Regions from separate parts of the Litoribacillus peritrichatus genome, predicted to be linked through region 1. Evidence: predicted binding sites of a transcription regulator. Region 1 holds the regulator's gene; the other holds the start of a gene.
What was found. The regulator sigma-54, encoded in region 1, starts transcription at its own class of promoters, with help from an activator protein. The targets are predictions, from matches to a motif close to TGGCACNNNNNTTGCTNT.
Positions count from the first base shown of each region.

Region 1 (11,819 bases):
GACAATCATTGCTCGATCAATATTCCACAGGCCCAGGTTGAGTTAAACGGAGTACTTAAATCCAGCGATGCCCATCGTGTCATTTGTGATTATCAAGGAAATTGGTGGTGGACAACGCCTGAGGTACATTTGGAGACTCTGGTGGACGCAGTCAGTTGGTTGCCATCGGAACTGGAGACCTTAAAAAAAGACATTTCTGTGCTGTCGCCCAAAGGGACACTGAATCACCCTGTGGCCTGGCTGAACTCCGAAGGCGAGTTCCGACTTGAAGCTCAGGTTGAAGGTTTGAGCGCTGAACCCTGGGAAGGTGCCCCGGGTGCGACCAACATCCATGGTAAGTTAGTCCTGGAGCAGGACCGTGGCTTTATTAACATCGAAGCAGGCTCTACGGCCTTGTCGTTCCCGGAAGTTTTTCAAAGGTCTCAGCATTTTGATCGTGTCTCTGGTCGTGTGGATTGGTGGTACGATGAAAATGTGGTGCGTGCCTACAGTGATGGTTTAAAGCTGGACTCTCCATCGATTGATGCCAGCGTGGGTTTTGCCTTTGAACTGGAGATGCCGGCCGACGAAGCCCGACTTGGGGTGGATGTTCAAGTGACGCGCGGTGATGCAGGCCAAATTCTGGAATACTTGCCTATTGATTTAGATCCTTCGTTATTAACCTGGTTGCAAGCCTCTTTACCGGAAACGGCGGTCAAGCATGGACGGCTGCTGTTCACAACGACGATAGACCCGATTGTTCCTGTGAAAGATACGTTGCTGATAGATGCCCAAGCGTTTGGTAAGTCACTCGAATTTGACCCGTCCTGGCCTGAAGTGGAAAACTTTTCAGGCCATTTCGCGTTAACCAACCAAGAACTGACGGCTCAGGTCCACGATGCAGTTGCCTTAGGGAACCCTATTCAAAACCTGAACGTTTATTTTCCTGAAATTTGGAAAGAAGATGCCTATTCGCTTGATATCGGTGTTGAGTCAAAGTCTCGGTTGGAGCGCTTTTACCGGTTCATTGAAAACTCGCCACTGAATGACACCCTTGGTGCTGTTATGGGAGAGTGGGAGGTTGAAGGCGACGCAAAACTTCACACCAAGTTAACGTTCGATCTTGATCGTGAAGAAGTTACAGCCATTGATGTTGAAGTGAATCCTTTGGCGGCGCGGGTGGTACTTCCGGATCTTCCCGAGGTTAGCCAGGTCACAGGCAGTATTTACTATAACGATCAGTCGTTACTTTCGGTGAAAGATCTGAAGGGGAAAGCGTTAAAAGGCCCGGTTGAATTGGAGTTGAATACTGAGCAGGATCGTTATGTCATTAAGGGGCGCGGCACGGCAGGGGTTCCAGAATTATTGAGCTGGCAGAAAGCGCCTAAGAACTTAGAAAACTACCTCTCTGGCAACCTCAAATATTTTTTTGATGTCTCCGTTTTTGAGCACGGAGAAGTGACAGTGGATGTTCGGTCGGATTTGCAAGGCGTTGTTTCTCTCTTGCCGCATCCGATGGCCAAACCTGACCCTGAAAGTTCGGTTATTTTTGTTTATCAAGGTAAGTTGGCTGAGACAGAGACTGAACACGCGATTGATGTAGGCGCGTTAAATGTAGATTTGAATACCGCTCTCAAGGACGGCATTGACCGGACGACAATTTCTTTTGGTCAATTACCTAAGGACTCAAGAGTGCCTGATCAGGGAACTTTCTTGTTTGCGCGCCTGGCCAAGTTGGACATTAAATCTTGGTTGGAAGTGTTTGCTGACATTGAAGTGGAAAATAACAAAGGGCCCTCAGACGGTCTTTCTGTTTATGCAGACGTAGCCATTGAACAGGCCCAATTGGGCAGTGAGCAGTTGGATGAATTGTCTTTGAGTGTTTCGTCTTCTCCTTCTGCTCACCGAGTTGCGGTTCGCTCCCGGCAGGTTGCAGGTATAGTGCGTGCCCCTAAGTCAGATGCAGAAGCAATTCAGGTCGAACTGGACTATCTGAGGTTGGGCGGAGAGAAGAAGCTTAAAAAAGCAGCTAAGAAGCCATTAACTAAGGATGAGTTGCAATCTAGGCTGGTATATAACATTGATGATGACCCGCTAGCCGGGCTGGACCCGTCGGTGATACCAGCAATGAACATCTCTATTCGGCAGTTGAGAGTGGCAGGGCAGGATTTAGGTGTTTGGCGAGGAAATTTCCAGCCCATTAAGAAAGGCACTTTGCTTACGGTTAAAGATTCCAACACGCTTGGGTTTGCCGCTAATGGACAGTTGTGGTGGACTTTCATTGATGGACGTCATACCTCCTATCTGGACGGTAACCTGAAGGCCGGTGATGTCAGTGAGGTATCTAAAAAACTGGGTTATGACCCGACCATTCGAAGTAAATCCGCACAATTGGATACCTTTCTTTATTGGGAGGGGAGCCCGGCTTCGTTTAACCGGCTTCGAACACAGGGGTTAGTTGATCTGGCTATGAATGACGGAGCCTTCTTAAACGTCAGTGAATCGGCCAACACCCTGAAATTGTTTGGTCTCTTTAACTTGAGCTCGTTAAGTCGTCGTCTTAAGCTGGATTTCAGCGATGTTTATTCGACCGGGCTGGCTTTTGATGAGGTTTCCGGTCAGTTATCTTTGAATAAAGAGGTCTTAGTTACGGATTCACCTGTGACTATCCGTGGGCCAAGCTCTCAAATGTTGATTTCCGGTACCACCAATCTGGCGAAAGAAACTTTGGACTATCAACTGCGTCTGACCGTACCGGTCAGTGGCACGCTGCCTATTGCTGTGGTAGTAGCGGGAGTCGCTCCGATTGTCGGGGGGTTGCTATTGCTTGGACAGCAGGTTTGGGGTGGTGTGGTAGATCAGTTTGTTGGGGTGGACTATCAGGTGTCTGGAACTTGGGATGAGCCGATATTGGAGGCTCAGTCCAAGGTTAATACCCAGCAGAAGTAATGGTTAGTTTTACTGGGTATTGGTCAGATCGAATTCTGATCTGATCTTAGAAAGGAATGGTTGCCTTCAGCCATTGGAACAGCTTTTTGGTGTTGCCGCGATTTTTATCTTGCTCCACGTCTTTTTTGGCATTTCTTACTAATTGCCTGAGTTGTTGACGGTCTACGTTTTCGTATTCGTCCATAAACAAGGTAATATTTTGATCGTTCTCGATCAGTTTGTCTCTCCAGCGCTCAACCGTATGCAAGTGGCCGATTTGCTGGTCACTGCCTGCCCGGTTCTTTTCCAGTGCAGCGGAGATGGCTTCGGCATCCACTTCACGCATGAGCTTACCGATGTATTGCATATGGCGACGTTTGGCTTCGTTTTGCTTGAGACGCTTGTGTTCGACAATGGCTTCATGCAAGTCGTCAGTCAGATTCAACGCATCCAATACCGACTTTTTTTGCTCGATCAGTTGCTTGCCTATTTCCTGTAGTTCAAGCGCTTCTCGTTTAAGTTGAGATTTACTGATGATTTCGATTTCGTCGTCTTCAAATACTTCGCGTTTTTTACGTGCCATGGAATTCAGTGCCTTGATTTATTTGGGGCGGAAACGGGTTACTGTGCTTATGCTAAATTATAAAATAAGGTAGCCATGCCTAAAAATACCAGGTAGCCAACCACGTCCGTAATGGTCGTGAGTAACACACTTCCGGCAAGTGCCGGGTCAATATTCATTGATTTTAACAAAGACGGAAGCATACTGCCCGAAAATACCGCGATAACCAGATTGATAAGCAAGGCTCCGCCGATAATAAAGCCGATGGTGATGTCCGAAAACCACAGCGCGGCCGTAATGGCAACGGCGCTGCCCCAGAGCAAACCGTTTATCAGCCCTACTAAAATCTCACGGCTCAGTAACCAGCTTAAGTTGTTGTTCCTGATGTGCCCGGTCGCAATGCCGCGAATGACCAAGGTCAGTGTTTGACTGCCGGCGATTCCGCCCATGCTGGCGACGATAGGCATTAAGATAGCGAGGGCCACCACTTTTTCCAGTGTTGCTTCGAACATCCCGATAACGGCCGAGGCTAAAAATGCTGTGAGTAAGTTTATTCCCAACCAGACTGCGCGTCTGCGACTGGTTTTGAAAACCGGAGCAAAAATGTCGTCTTCTTCATCCAGGCCGGCCATGCTCATAAGGGAGTGATCGGCATCCTCACGGATAACATCAACTACATCATCAATGGTGATCCGGCCAAGCAGTTTGCCGTTTCCGTCGACGACGGGGGCAGTAACCAAATCTTCCCGTTCAAACAATTGTGCGACCTGGTCATCCGGTGTGTCTGCTGTGATTCGGTGAAAATCAGTTTCCATGATTTCACGTACCGTGATCGACGGGTCGGAAACCAATAAGATAGAAATAGGTAATAGTCCGATAAGCTCGTCTTTTCGGTTCACTACGATCAGGTTATCGGTGGTTGCTGGTATGCTTTCGTGCCTGCGAAGGTACCTTAACACCACGTCGAGGGTAATGTCCGCTCGAATGGTGACGGTATCGGTATTCATCAGGCCGCCAGCGGTATCTTCCGGGTAGGACAGAATGGCCTCTACTCGCTGACGATTTTGATCGTCCATGACGTTCAGAACGTCTTGGGTAACTTTTTCAGGAAGTACCTGAAGTATGTCTACGGCATCGTCAATGTCGATGTCACCATCAACGGTCACATCTGCCACTTCTTCGGCACTCATGTCTCGCAGAACGTCTGCAATCAGCTCATCACCGAGAAAGGGAAGAATTTTACTTTGACGCTTCTTATCGAGCAGTTCCCATAAAATCTTACGGGTACGCGGCGGCGATGATTCGAGCAGGTGGCCGAGTTCTGCTCTGGAAAGTGTATGGTTAAGCATACGACTGACCTGATTGAGCGCTCCGGATTCCAGTGCTCTGTTAAGCGTCCTCATTCGAGAAGAGCTTGATTTATTGGTCAGTGTTGCTGCCATATATCACGCCTGCGAAAAGATAAGTGTTCGTTCGAAATTTTTATAACAGAAGGCCGTTGGGCGTTTTGTTTGTTTGATCTCTGTGCTGTGAACGACGGTTTCTTTTGTCTTTTTCAGGTTTATCAGAGATGTTTGTTTATGATGAATAGTATAAAAGTAAAATGAAGATGTAGTGTATTGATTTTGTTAAATTTACTCAGGTTCATCAAATCGGTCTGCGATCAGGTTTTCCAAGGCCTCAAGTGCGCTTCCCTGGTCATCGCCTTTGGCGGTAATCACCAGGTCGGTACCGCAGGATGCAGCCAGCATCATAACCGCCATGATGCTTTTACCGTTGGCGGTTTGAGCGCCTTTTTGTATGGAAATGTCAGAAGAAAAACTGGAAGCCGTATTGACCAGTTTGGCGGCAGCGCGTGCATGAAGTCCTAATTTATTGATTAAGGTTACTTCAATTTGCTGCATGTACATGTTTTCCTTTCGAGTGTGAATCTGATCGAGCATCTAAACTGGAAGTTGTTGATAATATTATAAATATTATTTAAAGCTGTATGTGCTTTAAATGAACTTCAGAATATAGCGTATTGAAGTATTTAGTCAATTGTTCTGCAATATAAACAGAACGGTGACAGCCTCCGGTACAACCAATGGAGATGGTGATATACGCTCTGCCGCTTTTCTTATACATGGGCACCCAGTATTCAATGAAGCCTTGTATGTCGGCCAGCATTTTTTTTGAGCTGTCATGGTGACTTAAAAATTCGGCAATTTCCGGGTCTTTTCCATTAAAGTTACGAAGACTCGGTTCCCAGTAGGGGTTGGGTAGGCAGCGTACATCGAACATTAAGTCGCTGTCGGTTGGGACCCCGTACTTAAATCCAAATGATTGAATCAGCAAAGAAACTTCATGGGACTGATGGACGGTAATGCGATTTCGAATTAAGTCTCTAAGGTCATGGATGGACATATTCGATGTGTCAACAACCAGATCCGCTGCGTCCATCAGAGGCGTTAACAGTTCTTTGTCTTTTTGGATGGCTTCCCTCAGGGAGCGTTGTTCTGAAGTAAGCGGATGCTTTCGGCGAGATGCGTTGTAACGTTTGACTAAGATATCTTCGCAGCTGTCTAAAAAGATGATCTGGTGTTCGATGTTGTATTCTGTGAGGGCTGCCAGCAGGTTATTCAGCTGGTCTGAGTCCCCTGAAAAGTTGCGAACATCAATACTAACGGCGGTGTTTTCATACTCCACATGGTTAGCAATGTTTTTTATCAGGTCGGTAAGTAAAGGTCTGGGTAAATTATCAATGCAATAGAAACCGCAATCTTCCAGAGCGTGAAGGGCGGAACTTTTACCAGAGCCAGAGCGGCCGCTTATTAGTATCATTTTCATAACGAGGGTCTAACTCTTACTCTAGGTTAAATCCAAAATTAATCAGTGATTGCTCTGAAGAGTTCGGAATCGGTTGTGGTCGACCTTAATTTATCCCTAAACTCAGGACTGCTGAACTTGCCTGCTATGGTTGCAAGTATGTCCAAATGTTCGTCATTGGCTTCTTGCGGCACAATCAGCGCAAAGACCAAGTCCACTTTTTGTTTATCCAGAGAGTCAAAATCAATCGGTGTCTCCAGTAATAGAAGCACCCCGGTTGGCTGTTTGCAAGCGGCTAACCGACAGTGGGGTATCCCAATACCGTCGCCAAGGCCTGTACTGCCAAGACGCTCTCTTTCAATAAATGCGTCAAAAATTTCGTGCTCAGAGGGACCTGCCAGTGTCTCGGAAAATATTTTTGAAAGTTCTTCTATGGTTCTTTTTTTGCTTTGGCAGGAAGCGCACCTTAAGGTGCGCTCTGGTAGTAATATGGTTTTTAAATCCATTCAATGCTGCTCATCACGTTCTTTTATCATCGCAGCTACATGTGGTTTAACGGGCCTTGGCTTTTTCTTTATGCTTAATCAGTTGGCGATCCAGCTTATCAGCCAGAGCATCGATTGCTGCGTACAAATCGTCATGCTCTGCGTTAGCAAACACCTCTCCACCGGTTACATGTAACTTGGCTTCTGCTTGTTGTCTTAGTTTTTCTACGCTTAAGGTAACTTGAACGTTGGTTATCTGGTCATAGTGTCGCTCAAGTCGGTCTAATTTGGAAGTAACATATTCGCGAATGTTGGGTGTTAATTCGAGGTGTTGGCCACTGATGTTTACTTGCATATACGGACTCCTTAAATTTGTATATTGTGGTCCAGTGATTTTCCAGTTTCGATGTGCAAACCAGAGGGGTCTGCCGCCCCTTCACCTTTAATATAGCCCCTGCGTTCTTCGAATACAATGATATGTATCAAGTTGTTTAAACCAAACGTTTACGCTCGTTCGATGGTGGTATGTTCATGGCTTCACGGTATTTTGCAATGGTTCGACGAGCAACTTTAATGCCCTGGTCTCCCAGCAAGGTCGCGATTTTGTTATCGCTCAGCGGTTTTTTGGCGTTCTCGGCTGCGACCAGTTTTTTAATGATGGCGCGGATCGCCGTAGAGGAGCATTCCCCGCCGGAGGTTGTGCTCACATGGCTTGAAAAGAAGTACTTTAGTTCGAAAATACCGCGTGGCGTATGGATGTATTTTTGAGTGGTCACCCGGGAAATGGTGGACTCGTGCATTTCCACAGCTTCAGCAATATCGTGCAGAACTAATGGTTTCATTGCTTCATCACCGTAGTCTAAAAAGCCACGTTGATGCTCCATGATTTTGGTCGATACTTTCAGCAATGTCTCATTTCGGCTCTGAAGGCTTTTGAGGAACCATTTGGCTTCCTGCATGTTGTCTTTCAGGAACGTATTATCGGTGCTGTTATCCGCTCTGCGTATCAATGACGCATAGCTTGGGTTGATTCGAATCTTAGGGGTGATTTCGGGGTTGAGATCCACCCGCCAGCGACCCTGTATTTTTTGAACGACCACATCGGGTACAACATAGTCGGGGGTTTGTTGGTCAATCTGTTCACCGGGACGAGGGTGAAGGGTTTGAATTAAATCAATGATCTTCTTCAGTACATCTTCTTTGAGACGTGCTTTTCGCATGATGCCGGCAAAATCTTTGTTGCCGAGCAATTCGAGGTAGCGTAAAACCACAATTTTGGCTTCAGGCAAATGCGGTGTTTCAGGAGGCATTTGATTGAGCTGAACCTGAAGGCATTCCTGAAGGCTTCTGGCGCCGGTACCAACCGGGTCAAAGCGTTGGATCAAAGTCAGAACCGCTTCCACTTCGTCCGTTTCAACTTGTTCTTCGTCAGGCAGGTTGAGTTCCTGATTAACGCTGATGCAGATGTCTTCAACAGACGTCTGAAGGTATCCGTCGGTATCGATACCATCAATGATGTTTTCGGCAATGACTTTGTCTGTGTCCGTCATTGGCGTCAGGTTCAGCTGCCAGCTCAAGTGATCTTGTAAGGTTTCGGTGACGGAATTTCTGGATTCGAAATCGAAACCGTCGTCGTCAGAGGGTGCGACGGCGGAAGTCGGGGTGTGTTGATAAATGTCGTCCCAGCCGGTATCAATACCAAGGTCTTCCGGGATGTCGTTGTTCCATTCCCCTTCGGCTGAAACTTCGTCAGTATTGGTGTTGTTGATTTCTTCTTGTTCGGCGCTTGGTTGTTGATCCAGAGGTTTTTCAGCCATTTTGTCTTCAATGGACTGTTGCGGGCCTTGTTCGAAATCTTCTTCCACTTCAAGCATCGGGTTGTTTTCTAATGCTTGTTGAATTTCTTGCTGAAGGTCGAGGGTCGATAATTGCAGTAAGCGAATTGCTTGTTGCAACTGAGGGGTCATCGTCAGGGATTGACCCATCTTGAGCTGAAGCGATGTTTTCATAAATTACAACGTATCCTTATGCTTTCACTCAGCATGTATGGTGTACCTAAAAGTATCTAAAATAAAATCCATACAAGCAATTTATTTGCCATTGGCAACCAAGTATAAACCAAAAAAAAAGCGACAGTGTTGATTTGTGTGTCTTGTTTGTCTCAAAACCTCAGAGATTGAAGTTTTCTCCCAGGTAAATATCTTTTACTTTTTGATTGTTGAGTACATCTTCACTTTGGCCCTGGGCAATGATGTGTCCTTCGCCAACAATGTAGGCCTGATCACAGATGCCGAGCGTTTCTCGGACATTATGGTCGGTAATCAGAACACCAATCCCCAACCCTTTTAAGTGATTAATAATGCCTTGAATGTCATTGACTGAAATAGGGTCGACACCTGCAAAAGGCTCATCCAAAAGAATAAACTGTGGGTCGGTGGCTAACGCTCTGGCAATCTCAACGCGACGTCGTTCACCGCCTGACAAACTCATACCCAATGAATCCCTAATGTGGGTAATGTGAAATTCCTGAAGCAGGTATTCGAGCTTTTCTTGCTTTTGTGCTTTGGATAATTCGGTTCTCAGCTCTAAAATGCCGTAAATGTTCTGTGATACCGTCAGTTTTCTGAAAATGGAAGCTTCTTGGGGCAGGTAGCCTAACCCTGCTTCAGCTCGTCCGTGCATGGGGTAGTGGGTGATGTCTTTGCCATCAATGCTGACAGTGCCATTATCGGGCTTAACCAAACCTACAATCATGTAAAAGCAGGTGGTTTTACCTGCGCCGTTTGGGCCGAGCAGGCCAACCACTTCGCCGCTGGATACGGAGAGTGAAACGTCCTGAATGATCTTTCTTGATTTATAACTCTTGGCCAGATGTTTGGCTTCCAAAATACTCATACGATGAAGGGCCTTTATTTCTGGGGTTCAGAGTCAGACGATTTGTCTTTGATCTGGGGGTTGATTATAAATTTAACTCGAGAATCGCCAGGGTTGGTTTTCGGGTCGCTTGCACTGGCCTTCAGTTCTCCTGTATCCAGGGAGTAGGTGATTTTATTACTTTCTAAAACGTCTTCGCCGCGAAAGACTTTACCGTTGCCTGTTACGATGGCGTTGTTCTCTTTGACTTTGAGGTCAAGCTTGTTGCCTTCGATGTGGGTTGGTTCTTCACCGGGATTCAGAATTTGCTGGTATTTGGCTGGGCTACCAAAGGCTTCCATGCGGGTCACTTCGTTGTTTTCTGAATACAGAAAGACTTTGTCTGCCCGTAATTCTGCGGTGCCCTGAATGATGATGACGTTTCCTGTGTATTCAGATACGCCGGTCTTGTTGTTCATTTTTGCCTGATCGGCTTCCAGTTTGATCGGTTGGGTTTTATCTTCAGGCAATGCCCAAAGAGAAGCTGAGAAGCTTAAAGCAATCAGAAGGGCTGTCAGACGTTTATTGTTGAACTTCATGCGTTCCTCGAACATTGGATTTCAATAAAGTATCACCGGATTCAAAGTCAGTACGGAAACCTTTCGTTTCGATATAGCTGTTTGCCGAATGAATAATGGTTAAGACGTCGTTTTCTGCGTAATTCTTATTTGGGTAAATTGTCAGCGTGGAAGCACGTAATGTCAGCTTTTGGTTGTCGGCCGTAGTTCGAACGATTTCAACCTGATCGTTCAGGGTGATCTTATCTGTCTTCAGGTTGGCCTCTCCGGTTAGGGAGGAAGCGTGCCAATTAAGACCAGGCTGTTGATTGGTCAGGTCTGGCTTAATGAGGTAAGCCAAGTCGTCTTTTTTATAGTGGTCAATCTGGTTGGCCACCAGATGGTATTGAAGGTCGCCGGTTTCGTTGTAATGATCCGACGCTGAGTTTATCAGCGTCAGATCCGGTGTGGATTGCGGCTGATACGATGCAGTAACAATTTTGTTGCCTTCTTCGGACCAGCTTAGCCAGACAACAATAAGCACGGTGGCGACGATCACCGGTAGTGTCTTAATGGCTCGAATGATCTTATCTGAACGTTTCATGATGGGCTGGCCGAATCTGACGTTTGCTACTTGAGGTACTCTGCATGTGCAGCAGCAAGTGTTCCTTGAGCTTTCATAATCAGCTCGCATAACTCTCTGACTGCGCCTTTGCCTCCGGCTTTTGTGGTGCAGTGATGGGCGTGTTCTTTAATGATATCGGCACCGTTAGGCACTGTTACACCCAAACCTACATTTCTGATGACCGGAAGGTCAGGCAGATCATCACCGATGTGAGCAATTTGATCAAGCTCAAGGTTTAAATCTTTTGCTATGTCTTTGATGGCGTTGATTTTATCTTCCCGTCCCTGATAGAGGATATCAATGCCTAAGTTTTTGGCCCGTTGCTCGACCATGGGGGATTTCCGGCCGGTAATGATGGCAATCTTAACGCCGCTGTTCTGAAGCATTTTAATGCCTTGACCATCAAGAATGTTGAATGGCTTGATTTCCTGACCTTCGGAGGTAAAAAGTAAGGTGCCGTCCGTCATAACGCCATCCACATCGCAAGACAGCAGTTTAATTTTTTCAGCGCGTTCAAACAAATTGCTCATGATTTACGTCCAGGCATCCAGTTTCAGGTTCGTTACGTTCATTTGGCTATCTATTGCATTACAAACTATTGCATTACAAAGTGCATTGAATTACATAATGCCTGCTTTAAGCAGGTCATGCATATTCAGGGCGCCAACCACACGTTTATTTTCATCGGTTACGAAAAGTCCGTTGATGGACTTGGTTTCCATGATGTTGAGCGCTTCAGCGGCCAGAATTTTTGGCCCACAGGTAACTCCGGTGGTGGTCATTACATCTTTAATTTTGGAAACATGCAGATCGGTTTCATTATCCAGAATTCGGCGTAAATCACCGTCTGTGAACACACCGACAAGCTTGTCTTCTTCGACAATGGCTGTCATGCCCAGCTTCTTGCGGGTGACTTCCAGAAGCGCGTCTCGAATGAGCGTATCAGGGGAAACTTTAGGGATGTCATTGCCTTTGTGCATCAGGTCTTCGACTTTGAGTAGCAGGCGTCGACCCAGTGCTCC
Region 1 covers NZ_BAABBN010000015.1:82,522-94,340, forward strand. The annotation lists gene ABD744_RS19735 (YhdP family protein) at 1-2,928, shown strand, start outside; gene yjgA (ribosome biogenesis factor YjgA) at 2,975-3,490, opposite strand; gene mgtE (magnesium transporter) at 3,538-4,911, opposite strand; gene ABD744_RS19750 (HPr family phosphocarrier protein) at 5,104-5,373, opposite strand; gene rapZ (RNase adapter RapZ) at 5,450-6,298, opposite strand; gene ptsN (PTS IIA-like nitrogen regulatory protein PtsN) at 6,337-6,783, opposite strand; gene hpf (ribosome hibernation-promoting factor, HPF/YfiA family) at 6,830-7,117, opposite strand; gene ABD744_RS19770 (RNA polymerase factor sigma-54) at 7,254-8,771, opposite strand; gene lptB (LPS export ABC transporter ATP-binding protein) at 8,932-9,657, opposite strand; gene lptA (lipopolysaccharide transport periplasmic protein LptA) at 9,672-10,214, opposite strand; gene lptC (LPS export ABC transporter periplasmic protein LptC) at 10,198-10,776, opposite strand; gene ABD744_RS19790 (KdsC family phosphatase) at 10,803-11,327, opposite strand; gene ABD744_RS19795 (KpsF/GutQ family sugar-phosphate isomerase) at 11,418-11,819, opposite strand, start outside.

Region 2 (11,819 bases), on a different contig from region 1:
AACGTTGAGTCACCAACTCAACACGGCGACTCTCTTTTTCCTGAAAGACCTGAAAATCGGCATTTAATAATTCGAACAAGTCGACATTATTCTCAAATTCATTACAAACCCGGGTAACCACCTCTTCAATCTTGAACTTCAATCGCTCCTGAAAACGATCGGTCTGGGTGTTGAAGCCAACGGCGGCTGAGGCTAAAGAATTCAATAAACTTCTGGCCGGATGCGTCTTCTGGTCAAAGAAACGCTGATCCTGCAACGCCAATTTCACCAACGGCAACTGCAAGCGAGCCAAAAGTGCGCGAATACCTGGAATGATGTTTCTGTCTTCCAGAATGAATTCAAACAACATCGCCACCAAATTAATGGCGTCGTTGTCTTTACGGCTCATTGGTAGCGGTCGACCGGCCGGAGCGGATTCCTGCAAGGCACCGCGCACATGGTTTCGAATATCAAACTGCAACCAAGCCTGCAGCTCATTACCTTCCGCTTCCGAAGGCATTGGGATGGTAGACAAAGTCTGGCACAGTTGAGCCGTTGGCTGAGTCGGCCCTTGATACGAAGGCGCCGCAACCAGAACGTCGCTGTTCACCCCCTGAACCTGAGTCAACAACTTCTGCAAAGACCGGAAGATGGGCTTTAAATCGTTTTGAGTGACATTACCGCCACCTGAAGCTTGAGCACCAGTGTCACCGGCATCCCCGTTCTGCTGATCGAAATTTGATTTAACTTTTGCCGGTTGTTTTCGGCCTAAATCCGGTAATGCACCATGAGTCACCAACAATTTATCAATCTCTTCGTATAGACCAGACAATTTGGCCAACACAAACTGGTCAAACAATTTATAAACTAACAGCCGTGCTTCAATATCCAAATCCAGCAGTTCAAGGGATTCACTGAAATAATCACACAAATTAATTGGAGCAACCGGGTTGTCAGCATCACTTAAATCTTCTTTCGCCAATAAATAGGCCAAACGCTGATTCAAATAACTGAGCGATGTTTTGTTCGCGGTCGTGGTTTTATTGGACATAGTTTCAAGCGCAACGCGCTCTTCAAGCTCATCGTTCTGAACCAACGACAAACTGTCCATCGAGACTTTATCATCCTGGCGAGACGATATCGCAACGCCGGAGGACATCTCCTTCACCGAATTTTTAAATCCTTCAAAAAACTTAGCTTCCATTTGGCGGCGCTGCAGACGAACGGCTCTCATCGCATTAAAATAACGCTCTTGCTGTTCGTTCGAAGATGCCTTATCGGACAACTTGAATAAAGTATCATCCGCACTATCAAACATCGCACGAAGAAGCATCTTTAATTCTTTCTCTGAAAGATCACAAAATGCCTTAACCGGAACCGACAACCCCTTTACTTGGGTCTGTCCTCCAGAATTAATTGAAACCACTTTCTTTTGAGGGCTCATTGACATTTCTCCGATGAGTTCCAAGTGCTATAGATAAAACTAAAGTACTGTTTTTATATAAATCATAGTTTAATACGAAGATACCCGAAATATGCGGATTTACGTCACGTTTTTACGTATCTTTACGATATTAAATTGACGGTTACGAGCAGCTTCCAAACCTATTACAATAACGCCAGTCAAATTACCAAAATGTAACGAGTTACTTTCTTATGACCACGATCTCCAATGTCCTACTCAACAACATTCAGCAAAGTGTACAACAAGCCCTTCAGGAAGATGTAGGCGATGGAGATATTACCGCTTTACTGATCCCCGAAAACAAACTTGGCCACGCCCGAATCATCACCCGAGAACCTGGGATTTTATGCGGCCAGGCCTGGGTCAATGAAGTATTCAAACAGTTCGACGCCAACGTTGAAGTCATCTGGCATAAAAGCGACGGAGATGTACTTGAAGCCAATGACGTTTTATTCGAACTAAAAGGCTCTGCCCGCTCCCTTTTGACCGGAGAACGCTGTGCCTTAAACTTCCTTCAAACTTTATCTGCGACCGCGACCCTGGCAAATCAATACACCAAACTGGTCGAAGGCACGTCCGTCACACTGCTCGACACCAGAAAAACACTACCCGGCATGCGTCTTGCTCAAAAGTACGCCGTTAAAACCGGTGGCTGTGACAACCATCGCATAGGCTTGTTCGATGCGTTTTTAATCAAAGAAAACCACATCAGCGCAGCAGGCGGGATTGAACAAGCGGTGACTCAAGCGCAGAAAATTGCCCCAGGCAAGCCCGTTGAAGTGGAAGTGGAAAACTTTGAAGAGTTGGATCAGGCACTCAAATCCGGCGCGGATATCATCATGCTGGACAACTTCAGCAATGAAGACCTGGTTAAGGCAGTAACCATCAACAAAGAACAGTTTCAAGGCAAAGCCAAACTCGAAGCGTCTGGCGGCATCACCCAACAAACCCTCCGAGCAAAAGCTGAAACCGGCGTGGACTACATCTCCATCGGTGCATTGACAAAAGACGTGAAGGCATTAGATTTATCGATGCGTTTTGTAGAGTTATGAGCCTGGGAATAACTCCTGTGTAACCGAATCAACCATCTTCAATTTATTGCCTGATGCTCTAGCCGCTTTCAGATAAACTAGGGCATCCTCTGGTGACTCTTCTTTCATCGAAATTTTTGCCAACAGCAACCAGGGTTCCACCAACTCTTGGTGATGCTCCACCATAGGAATCAACCTTAACTTTGCTGTATTTAAATCACCTAACTGAAATTCAATATTTGCAAGATAGAGGCCGCCACGAATAAACGTTGGATCTTTAGCAAATAAGTTTTTTACAGTTTGGTAACTCTCATTTGTCACATAGTTACAACGATTCAGCACTGAAACGTAAGTAACTTTTGCCGTATATTCGTTCAACCAAAATTCGCTTTTATTTCGCTCATAGTCGGCTAACTGTTCACAATTTACGCCCTTCATCCCCGAATGGTAGACCTTACCAAGCTCGCTACCATGTTTTAAATGGCTATAACCAACTGCCCCTACACCACTAAAAACAAAAAGAACCAGAAAGCCATAGATGTATTTCACTGCCTTCGGTACATCACTAGCTATTAGCGCTTCCTTTCGAGAGGTCACCCCAAGGTAAAGCCCTACAATCAGCGCCCACATTATGGCAGTACCACCATAACGCAAAGGAAAAGAGAAAAAGCCGTGAATCAAAGACACTAAAATACCAACCAATAGGAAAAGCGCCAACTCAGAATAACTACGCTTTATTTGTTTAATTAAAAAATAAATAAATACAATAAGCAGCCCTAGTCCAATAAAACCAAGCTCGACCCACAGCTCAATATACTCATTATGAGCATGAAGCATTTGCCTATCTTCAGAGACCGCATTTCTTAGTGTTGTACCCTGTAAATTTTGATACAAAACAGATCGAAATTGCCCAAGACCATGCCCTATTATTGGTTTGTCTATAATACCGCCGGCACTACTCCCCCACGCATCAAGCCGATACTGAATACTGTTATCAACCGTTGCAACTTTAACAACCTCTTTTTGAGCAGGACTTAATATCCAGCACCCAATGAAAGCCGAAAGCACCAAGAACACTCGAAAGGGTAAATAAAACCCATTCCAGTTAAGTTTCCGCCCATGAACCCACTTTGCAACACACATACAGAATGCAGCGCCAAGAATTAAAGCCAGTAACACGCCTCTTGTTTTGGTCAAAGACAAAAATGCAAATAAACTCGCTAACACCATTGTGTAAATTAAAATTTGAGTTATGGTTCCTTTTCGAAAAAAAGCCAACCAAGTACAAACAGGAATCACCAAAGCTATAGCATTAGAAGCAAAGTTTCTGTTTGAAAAAGTTGATCCTGGAGCGGCCTGACTGCGATAAATCAAATCCACAGAACTAAACGACTCTAAAAAGCCAATAAAAACAACCAACCCCGCAACAAAAATCAAGATATTCATTAGCGGAACAAAAAATGACTCCTCACTTTCATCTCGAACAACTAAGTAGGCAGCCACCATAACCATCATGATCGAACAAAGCTGAATAAAAGAAAGAAGACTATCTGAGTTTACGCCATTGAAAAAAAGAGAAGCTGCCCCAAAAAGCAGTAAAAGTAATAAAAAAACTGTGAGTGAGCTTGATTGAAGCCTAGAAGTAAACGCAATTAAGAACAAAGAAGCGATACCAAAAGATAATAAGAACCTGAGACCAGAGGTTTGATAAAAGTTTTGAGGTAAAATTGCAAAACTTGCAACCATACAAATCAACAAAACATACAAAAATGCGCGAGACTTAAGAAAAATCATTCAAACCCTATATTTATCACTTTATTTTAATCCAGTTAGCTTACCGCTATTACAACAGTAAACACAAAGGACTTTAAATTTTATGAAACATATCAACGCAAAGTTTAAAGCAACACTCGTTCATACTCTATTGAGCCTAACAGCATTTTCTATTGTGCTCTATTATATGTTGACTCAGTGGTTCCCTAACCCATTCTTTGCTGCAGAAGGTGGTTGGCAAGCCTTAAAAATTGTTTTATTTGTTGATATTGTTCTCGGTCCGTTTCTCACTTTCCTAGTCTTTTCTCCTCTAAAATCAAAAAAAGCCATCTGTTTTGATTTAACCTGCATTGCGATCGTTCAGGTCATTGCTTTTAGCTGGGGTGTAAAGCAGGCGTATAACGCACAAGTCATAGGTATCAGCTACCTAGTACACAATAAAACGTTTTACCCCATCAAACTTATTGATGCGAAAAAACAAGATCTGAATCCAGACGTTTTCTTTGACTTAGATAAGCAAAACACCCCCTCAGTACTTTACAGCACCAGGCCTCCAGAAGGGGATTACGACGCCTATACAGAGTCCATTATCGCTACTTATCATGGCATTCAAGAGCACACACAACTAAAGCTGTTGAGCAGTTTTCAACAAGCTCCCATAGACATTGACAACCTAGCCATTAACGGCACCCCCCAAGAAAAAGAAGCTATTAAAATTTGGAATCAAAAGACTACAGATAAGTTTATTTTTGCTCGATACAAAGGAAGTTTTTCCATAGGAATTCTTGTTTTCAATGAAAACCTAAAACCAGTCGACTTTATAGAACTAAAAAACAACCAAAAGTGACGTTTTTTGTCATAACAATCTATACCAAAAAGAAACTCTGCGGCAAAAAAACAACCTAACGCATTGATTAAAATAAGATTTATAAAAATTGGCACCAGTATAGCTTAAACAACAACATCCAAAACGGTATTAATTTTTAGTCAAACCCAAAGGGGAATCAGAATGAAACAAGTACAAAAAGGTTTTACATTAATCGAACTAATGATCGTTGTTGCAATCATCGGCATCCTTGCTGCTGTAGCAATCCCAGCATACAACGGCTACATCACATCTTCTCGCTTAGAAGCAGTAGAAGGCAACATGGAAGTAGCAATGCGTTTGGTTAAAAACGAATCCGCTAAAGTTGCTGGTGGTGGAACAAGCGTAAACATTGTTGCTACACTTAACGAAGGCAACAAAAAAGCTGTAGCGAATCCATCCCTAGATGCATTTAAAGGTTCTGCGGTAGTTGCGGCAGACACAGGACAGGTTGGTATCGTTGGTCTAACTGGTGGCCTTGCTACACTTGGTGCAGCTATGTCAATCTCTGGAACCGATGCAGATGGCAACGTACTGACACCAATTACATTTACAACTGTAAATTAAGCGTAAGCTAATTAAGAGTTGGCTCACAAGAAACTCCGTTTGGAGTTTCTTGCGTTTTACTTGAATAAAACATTGAGGTGTGCACATGATAAAAACAAAAGGGTTTACCCTGATTGAGCTGATGGTTACTGTTGCTATTATCGGAATTCTTGTTTCTGTCGCACTCCCCGCTTACAACAGCTATGTTCGTTCAGGTCAAACAAAAGTCGCTTCAAATAACTTAGAAACACTTAAGTTATTTGAAGAAGCTTATTATTTAAATAATAACACTTATGTAGCAGGTACTATGACTGGCGGTAGCGGTGGTCCACTTGAAACTACTCTGGGCTTCAAGCCTGAAGGCAATAATGCCGGTGCCTACACTTATACGGTAGCAGCCTGTTCTGGTGGAAATATCACTGACTGTTATAAAATCACAGTAACGCTTGCTTCAGATACCAGTGTTGTCGAAACCTACGAAAAGAACTAATTTCTGAAACTAATACCTAAGTCATAAAATTGACAAGTATTACACTGACTTAACGTCTATTCTTGTGCTATAAATTCCTAATAGCAAATTTATATTGGGGATCAAAATGAATAACGAAACAAGGCTGTCAGGCTTAGCTAGACGACTCGCTGATGATGGTATAATTTCAGAAGAAATAGCCATAGAAGCCAGCAAATCAGCAACAAGTCAAGGAGTTTCGTTAATCAGCTACCTTTGCCAAAATAAGCTTGCAAAGTCGAATGACATTACTGTTGCAGCAGGTGAAGAATTTGGCTTACCCATCATGGACTTTTCAGCTTATAACCCTGAGCACATTCCAAAAGACATCATTAAACCTGAACTCATTCAAAAGAACTTAATTCTTCCCTTAATGAAGCGAGGAAAAACACTGTTTGTCGGTGTATCTGACCCGACCAACATACACTCTATTGATGAAATAAAATTCAGCTCAGGATTAAACATTGATCCAATTTTAGTCGAACCAGAGTCTCTCAAAAAAGCGATTGAAAATTTTTTAAACGCTACAGACACTACCAGCTTTTCTATTGGCGATGATGACGAAGAATTTGGCGACTTAGAGATTGCTGAAGACGAAGAAGAACAAGATGTAACACAGTCTGAAGCCGATGATGCACCCGTCGTGAAATACATTAATAAAATGTTGTTAACTGCAATCAAAACAGGAGCGTCTGATTTACACTTTGAACCCTACGAAAAGCGTTATCGAGTTCGGTTCAGAACCGACGGGGTGCTTCATGAAGTTTCTTCGCCACCGAATCAAATAGCAGCTAAAATATCCGCACGATTAAAAGTTATGTCCAAAATGGATATTGCTGAAAGGCGTGTACCACAGGATGGGCGTATCAAGTTAAAAATTTCAAAAACCAAGTCCATTGATTTTCGGGTAAATACACTACCTTGTTTATTCGGAGAAAAGCTGGTTCTACGAATTTTAGACGCAAGCTCCGCCCAAATGGGCATCGATGCTCTTGGCTACGAAGAAGAACAAAAAGACATGTATATGTCTGCATTAGAACAGCCTCAAGGAATGATTCTGGTAACTGGCCCTACTGGCTCTGGAAAAACAGTTTCCCTCTACACTGGTTTAAATATTTTAAACACTCCAGAAAGAAATATTTCAACCGCTGAAGACCCTGTAGAGATTAATTTGGAAGGGATTAACCAGTGTAATGTAAATAACAAGGTTGGATTAACTTTTGCCGAAGCTTTGCGTTCGTTCCTGAGACAAGATCCCGACATCATCATGGTTGGTGAAATCCGAGATCTGGAAACGGCAGAAATATCCATCAAAGCGGCGCAAACGGGTCACATGGTAATGTCTACCCTGCATACTAACAGCGCACCTGAGACACTAACGCGCATGATTAACATGGGGGTGCCAGCATTCAACCTGGCAACATCAGTCAATCTAATCATTGCACAAAGACTGGGTCGACGACTTTGCTCAAACTGTAAAGCAATCATTGAAGTGCCTAAAGAAACATTGCTCGCAGAAGGCTTCACTGAAAATGACTTATCTCAACCATTTGATATTTATCGCCCTGTAGGCTGCGATAGCTGCAACAAAGGATACAAAGGAAGAGTTGGCATCTATGAAGTCGTAAAAATCACTTCACCTATTTCAAAAATCATTATGGAAGGCGGTAACTCCATAGAAATTGCAGAAGCTTGTAAAAGAGAAGGTTTTGATGACTTGAGGCGATCAAGTCTAAAGAAAGTCATGCAGGGAGTCACCAGCCTTGAAGAAGCCAATCGAGTAACTTCATCACATTAATTATTACCATTAATCGTTATATTCGGTTAAAAGAGATCCAATATGGCTCAGAAGCAGCAAGAAAAGAAAAAATTCATTTGGGAAGGAAAAGACCGGTCCGGCAAAATCAAAAAAGGAGATATGTCCGCACTCTCAAGTGCTCTGGTTAAAACTCAATTGCGCTCTCAAGGTATTAGCCCAACTAAAGTAGTTCAAGAAAGAAAGTCTTTACTTGGAGGCAAAGGGAAGTCCATTAAACCAATGGACATATCCATCTTCACCAGGCAACTGGCAGTCATGATGAAAGCAGGGGTTCCACTTGTTCAATCATTTGATATTGTTTCCGAGGGACTTGCTAACGAGTCCATGAAAGAACTAGTCCTGAAAATAAAAACTGAAGTAGAAGGCGGTAGTAGTTTTGCGTATGCAATCAAACAACACCCCTTATATTTTGATGACTTATTCTGCAGCTTAGTTGAGTCAGGAGAGCAGTCCGGTGCTCTAGAAACCATGCTCGACCGAATTGCAACCTACAAAGAAAAGACAGAAGCTTTAAAAGCCAAGCTAAAAAAAGCACTCAACTACCCTATTGCCGTATTGGTTATTGCTGCTGTTGTAACAGGCATCCTTCTTATTAAAGTTGTACCTCAATTTGAGTCTGTTTTTGCTGGGTTTGGAGCTGAGCTACCAGCGTTTACACAAATGGTCATCAATTTATCTGAATTCATGCAGGCCTGGTGGTTTATTATTCTTATAAGCATCATTGCTATCGGGTATTCCTTTTCCCAAGTTCTAAAACGATCAGAAAAAGCCCGAAACCAGCTTGATAGAATATTACTTAAAGCTCCGGTTGTTGGAAAAATCACTTACGATTCATCCGTTGCACGATACTGCAGAACATTATCAACCACATTTGCCGCAGGTGTCCCACTCGTTGAAGCACTTGACTCTGTGTCTGGCGCTGCAGGTAATGTGGTCTTTACAAATGCGATTAACAAAATCAAAGAAGACGTTTCCTCCGGCACCCAACTTAACCACTCAATGAAACAGTCAGGTCTTTTCCCACCCATGTGCCTTCAAATGGTCGCTATTGGTGAAGAATCTGGAGCTCTAGATGAAATGCTGGATAAAGTAGCGACTCACTTCGAAGCCGAGGTAGATAATGCCGTTGACGGCCTAACCAGCCTTATGGAGCCGATCATTATGTCTGTTCTAGGGGTTCTCGTTGGTGGCTTGATTATCGCTATGTATCTACCTATCTTCCAGCTCGGAAAGACAATCGGCTAATAAGGTAACTTATGGAATTAAATTATTCAGGCGAGCAACTGCTCGCCTTTTCTGTGATCTTAGGTTTATTAGTAGGAAGCTTTTTAAACGTCGTGATTTACCGGGTGCCGGTGATGTTAAAGCGTCAATGGAAAGAAGAGTGCCACGATTTTCTTGAGCTAGACAAAGAGAAGTTAGAGCAAGAGAGCTTTAACCTAGTGACACCAGCATCAACCTGCCCCAAGTGCCAGCATAAAATTCGCCCTTGGGAGAATATTCCAGTAATCAGCTACCTCTTTTTAAGAGGTAAGTGCAGCAACTGTAAAGCGCACATATCGCTGCGATATCCATCCATTGAAGCATTAACAGGTCTTCTTTCAGGGGTCATGATTTACCATTTCCAGCCCACACTTGCCGGGGCAATGGCCATGGTATTCATCTGGCTGTTGATCGCTCTGTTTTTCATTGACCTGGATGAGCAATTATTACCCGATAACATTACCTTGCCCTTGTTATGGCTTGGCTTAATTGCAAATTCAATGAACCTCTATACCGATCTCACCAGTGCACTTTTTGGTGCAGTTTTTGGTTATCTGATCCTATGGTCGATTTTTTGGCTATTTAAACTCACCACAGGCAAAGAAGGCATGGGTTACGGCGATTTCAAGTTATTAGCCGCACTTGGCGCTTGGTGTGGCTGGATGATGCTTCCACAAATATTGATCATATCTTCGGTGATCGGACTTGTTTTTGGGCTGAGTCAAATGTTCAAATCAGGTGAGAGTCGGCCTTTCCCATTTGGCCCAAGTTTGGCCATTGCCGGCGTCATTGCGTTTCTTTACGGAGCAGAGGTAAATCACTGGTATTTATCGACGCTTTAAATTCAACTCATTGAATAGCCGAGCATAAAAAAACGCCAGATTATCTGGCGTTTTTTTAAGATACTCGCATTAGTTTTTTCAGACTTTAAAAGCACTGATCAGCTCTTGCAACGAATGCGTTAATTGAGCCATTTCCCCACTGGCTCTGGCCGTACTTTCAGCATCTCCCGATGTCTGTTGGCTCAAATCTGAAATAGAGTTAATGTTCCGATCAATCTCCACCACCACATTGGTTTGTTCGCTGCAAGCCAACGCTATTTGCTGGTTCATCGCGGTAATGGATTCAATCAAGGCACTGATGTTAGCCAATACTTCGCCTACTTTACCTGACTCATCAACCGTTTGAGAGGCTCGATCGTGACTGACCTCCATCGCCTTAACGGCGTCTTTCACACCCGACTGTAAACGCGAAATCATTTCTTCAATTTCTTCCGTAGAAGACTGTGTTCTTTGAGCCAGTGTACGAACTTCATCTGCCACCACCGCAAATCCACGGCCCTGCTCACCCGCACGAGCAGCTTCGATAGCAGCATTCAATGCCAATAAGTTAGTCTGTTCGGCAATGCCTTTAATCACGTCCAGAACCTGAGAAATATTGGCACTGTCTTTTGCGACTCGATTAATCACTGACACCGAATTTTCTATTTCCGACGCTAACACATCGATATTCTTGAGCGCAGCGTCTACCTGTTGTGTCCCCACTGAGGCTTCTTGTTTCGCCTTCTCAGCTTCTCGCGTAGCATGTGTTGCATTCTCTTCCACCTGCTGAACCTGGGCCGTCATTTCATTCACAGCCACAGTAACCTGTTCAGTTTCCTGCATCTGGCGATCTACTGAGTCTCGGCTTTTGGAAGAAATCGATTCAAGTTTACTGGACTGCGTGTCCACCTCCACTGCAGTCATACTGACTGCCTGAATCAGGTCGTGAATACGCTGAACCATGGTATTAAATTCAGTGGTTAATTCACCCATCTCATCGCGAGTGTGCAAGCTCATTCGAACTTTCATATCACCGTTAGAAACTTTTTTAGCGGAATTCCGGAAGCTGGCAATGGTGTCATTCACAGACACATAAAAACCCAAGAACATTAACAGAATAATGACCAACAACACCGTAATTGAAATCAAAAAGATTCGAAGGGTCGAACTCTGCTCTTCAAGGCGATTTTCAAGAATCCGGGTCATGAGCGGAGTAACCGTCACTCCCATAATATTAAACAACTCATTAACGTAATCAGAACTGTCGACGTAATACTTATCCCAAGTAGACTCAAGCTGAATAGCCGAAATCAGGTTATCGTCCAAATACGCCATCATGTCATTCATTCTGCCCACTAAACCGCTGACAGGCTCTTCAAGTGCACGCATCAACCTTGGGTCTTCTTCCATCAGCTCATTCATGTCTTTCTCAAAACGCGCCAGGGAATCAATAAAGCCATCGTAAGCGTCATTCAAAGAATCAGATGTACCGGAATCCATAAAGCCGGCATTAAAAGCCACCATCCCCGTAGCTCGTAACTTAGCGACCAAAGGCGAGAATTCCGGATACAGCCGAACCAACAACTCTTGCAAACTTAAGATGGCCCCATCGTGCGCCTGAGCCAGGCCCGAGGCCCGTGTGGTGGTTTTTAACATGCGGATAAGCGGTTTCAGTAAGTCCTGGTAACGCTTTACCTGCTCATCCACGTAATAGTCACGAACATTGTCGGTTTTAAGCTTTTCCCAGCT
Region 2 covers NZ_BAABBN010000002.1:92,865-104,683, reverse strand. The annotation lists gene ABD744_RS00520 (DUF1631 domain-containing protein) at 1-1,423, opposite strand, end outside; gene nadC (carboxylating nicotinate-nucleotide diphosphorylase) at 1,636-2,496, shown strand; gene ABD744_RS00510 (O-antigen ligase family protein) at 2,491-4,269, opposite strand; gene ABD744_RS00505 (hypothetical protein) at 4,352-5,095, shown strand; gene ABD744_RS00500 (pilin) at 5,258-5,680, shown strand; gene ABD744_RS00495 (type IV pilin protein) at 5,766-6,149, shown strand; gene pilB (type IV-A pilus assembly ATPase PilB) at 6,256-7,965, shown strand; gene ABD744_RS00485 (type II secretion system F family protein) at 8,008-9,231, shown strand; gene ABD744_RS00480 (prepilin peptidase) at 9,243-10,091, shown strand; gene ABD744_RS00475 (methyl-accepting chemotaxis protein) at 10,170-11,819, opposite strand, start outside.
Region 2: the regulator sigma-54 is predicted to act here: its motif matches at 5,185-5,202, upstream of ABD744_RS00500 (pilin).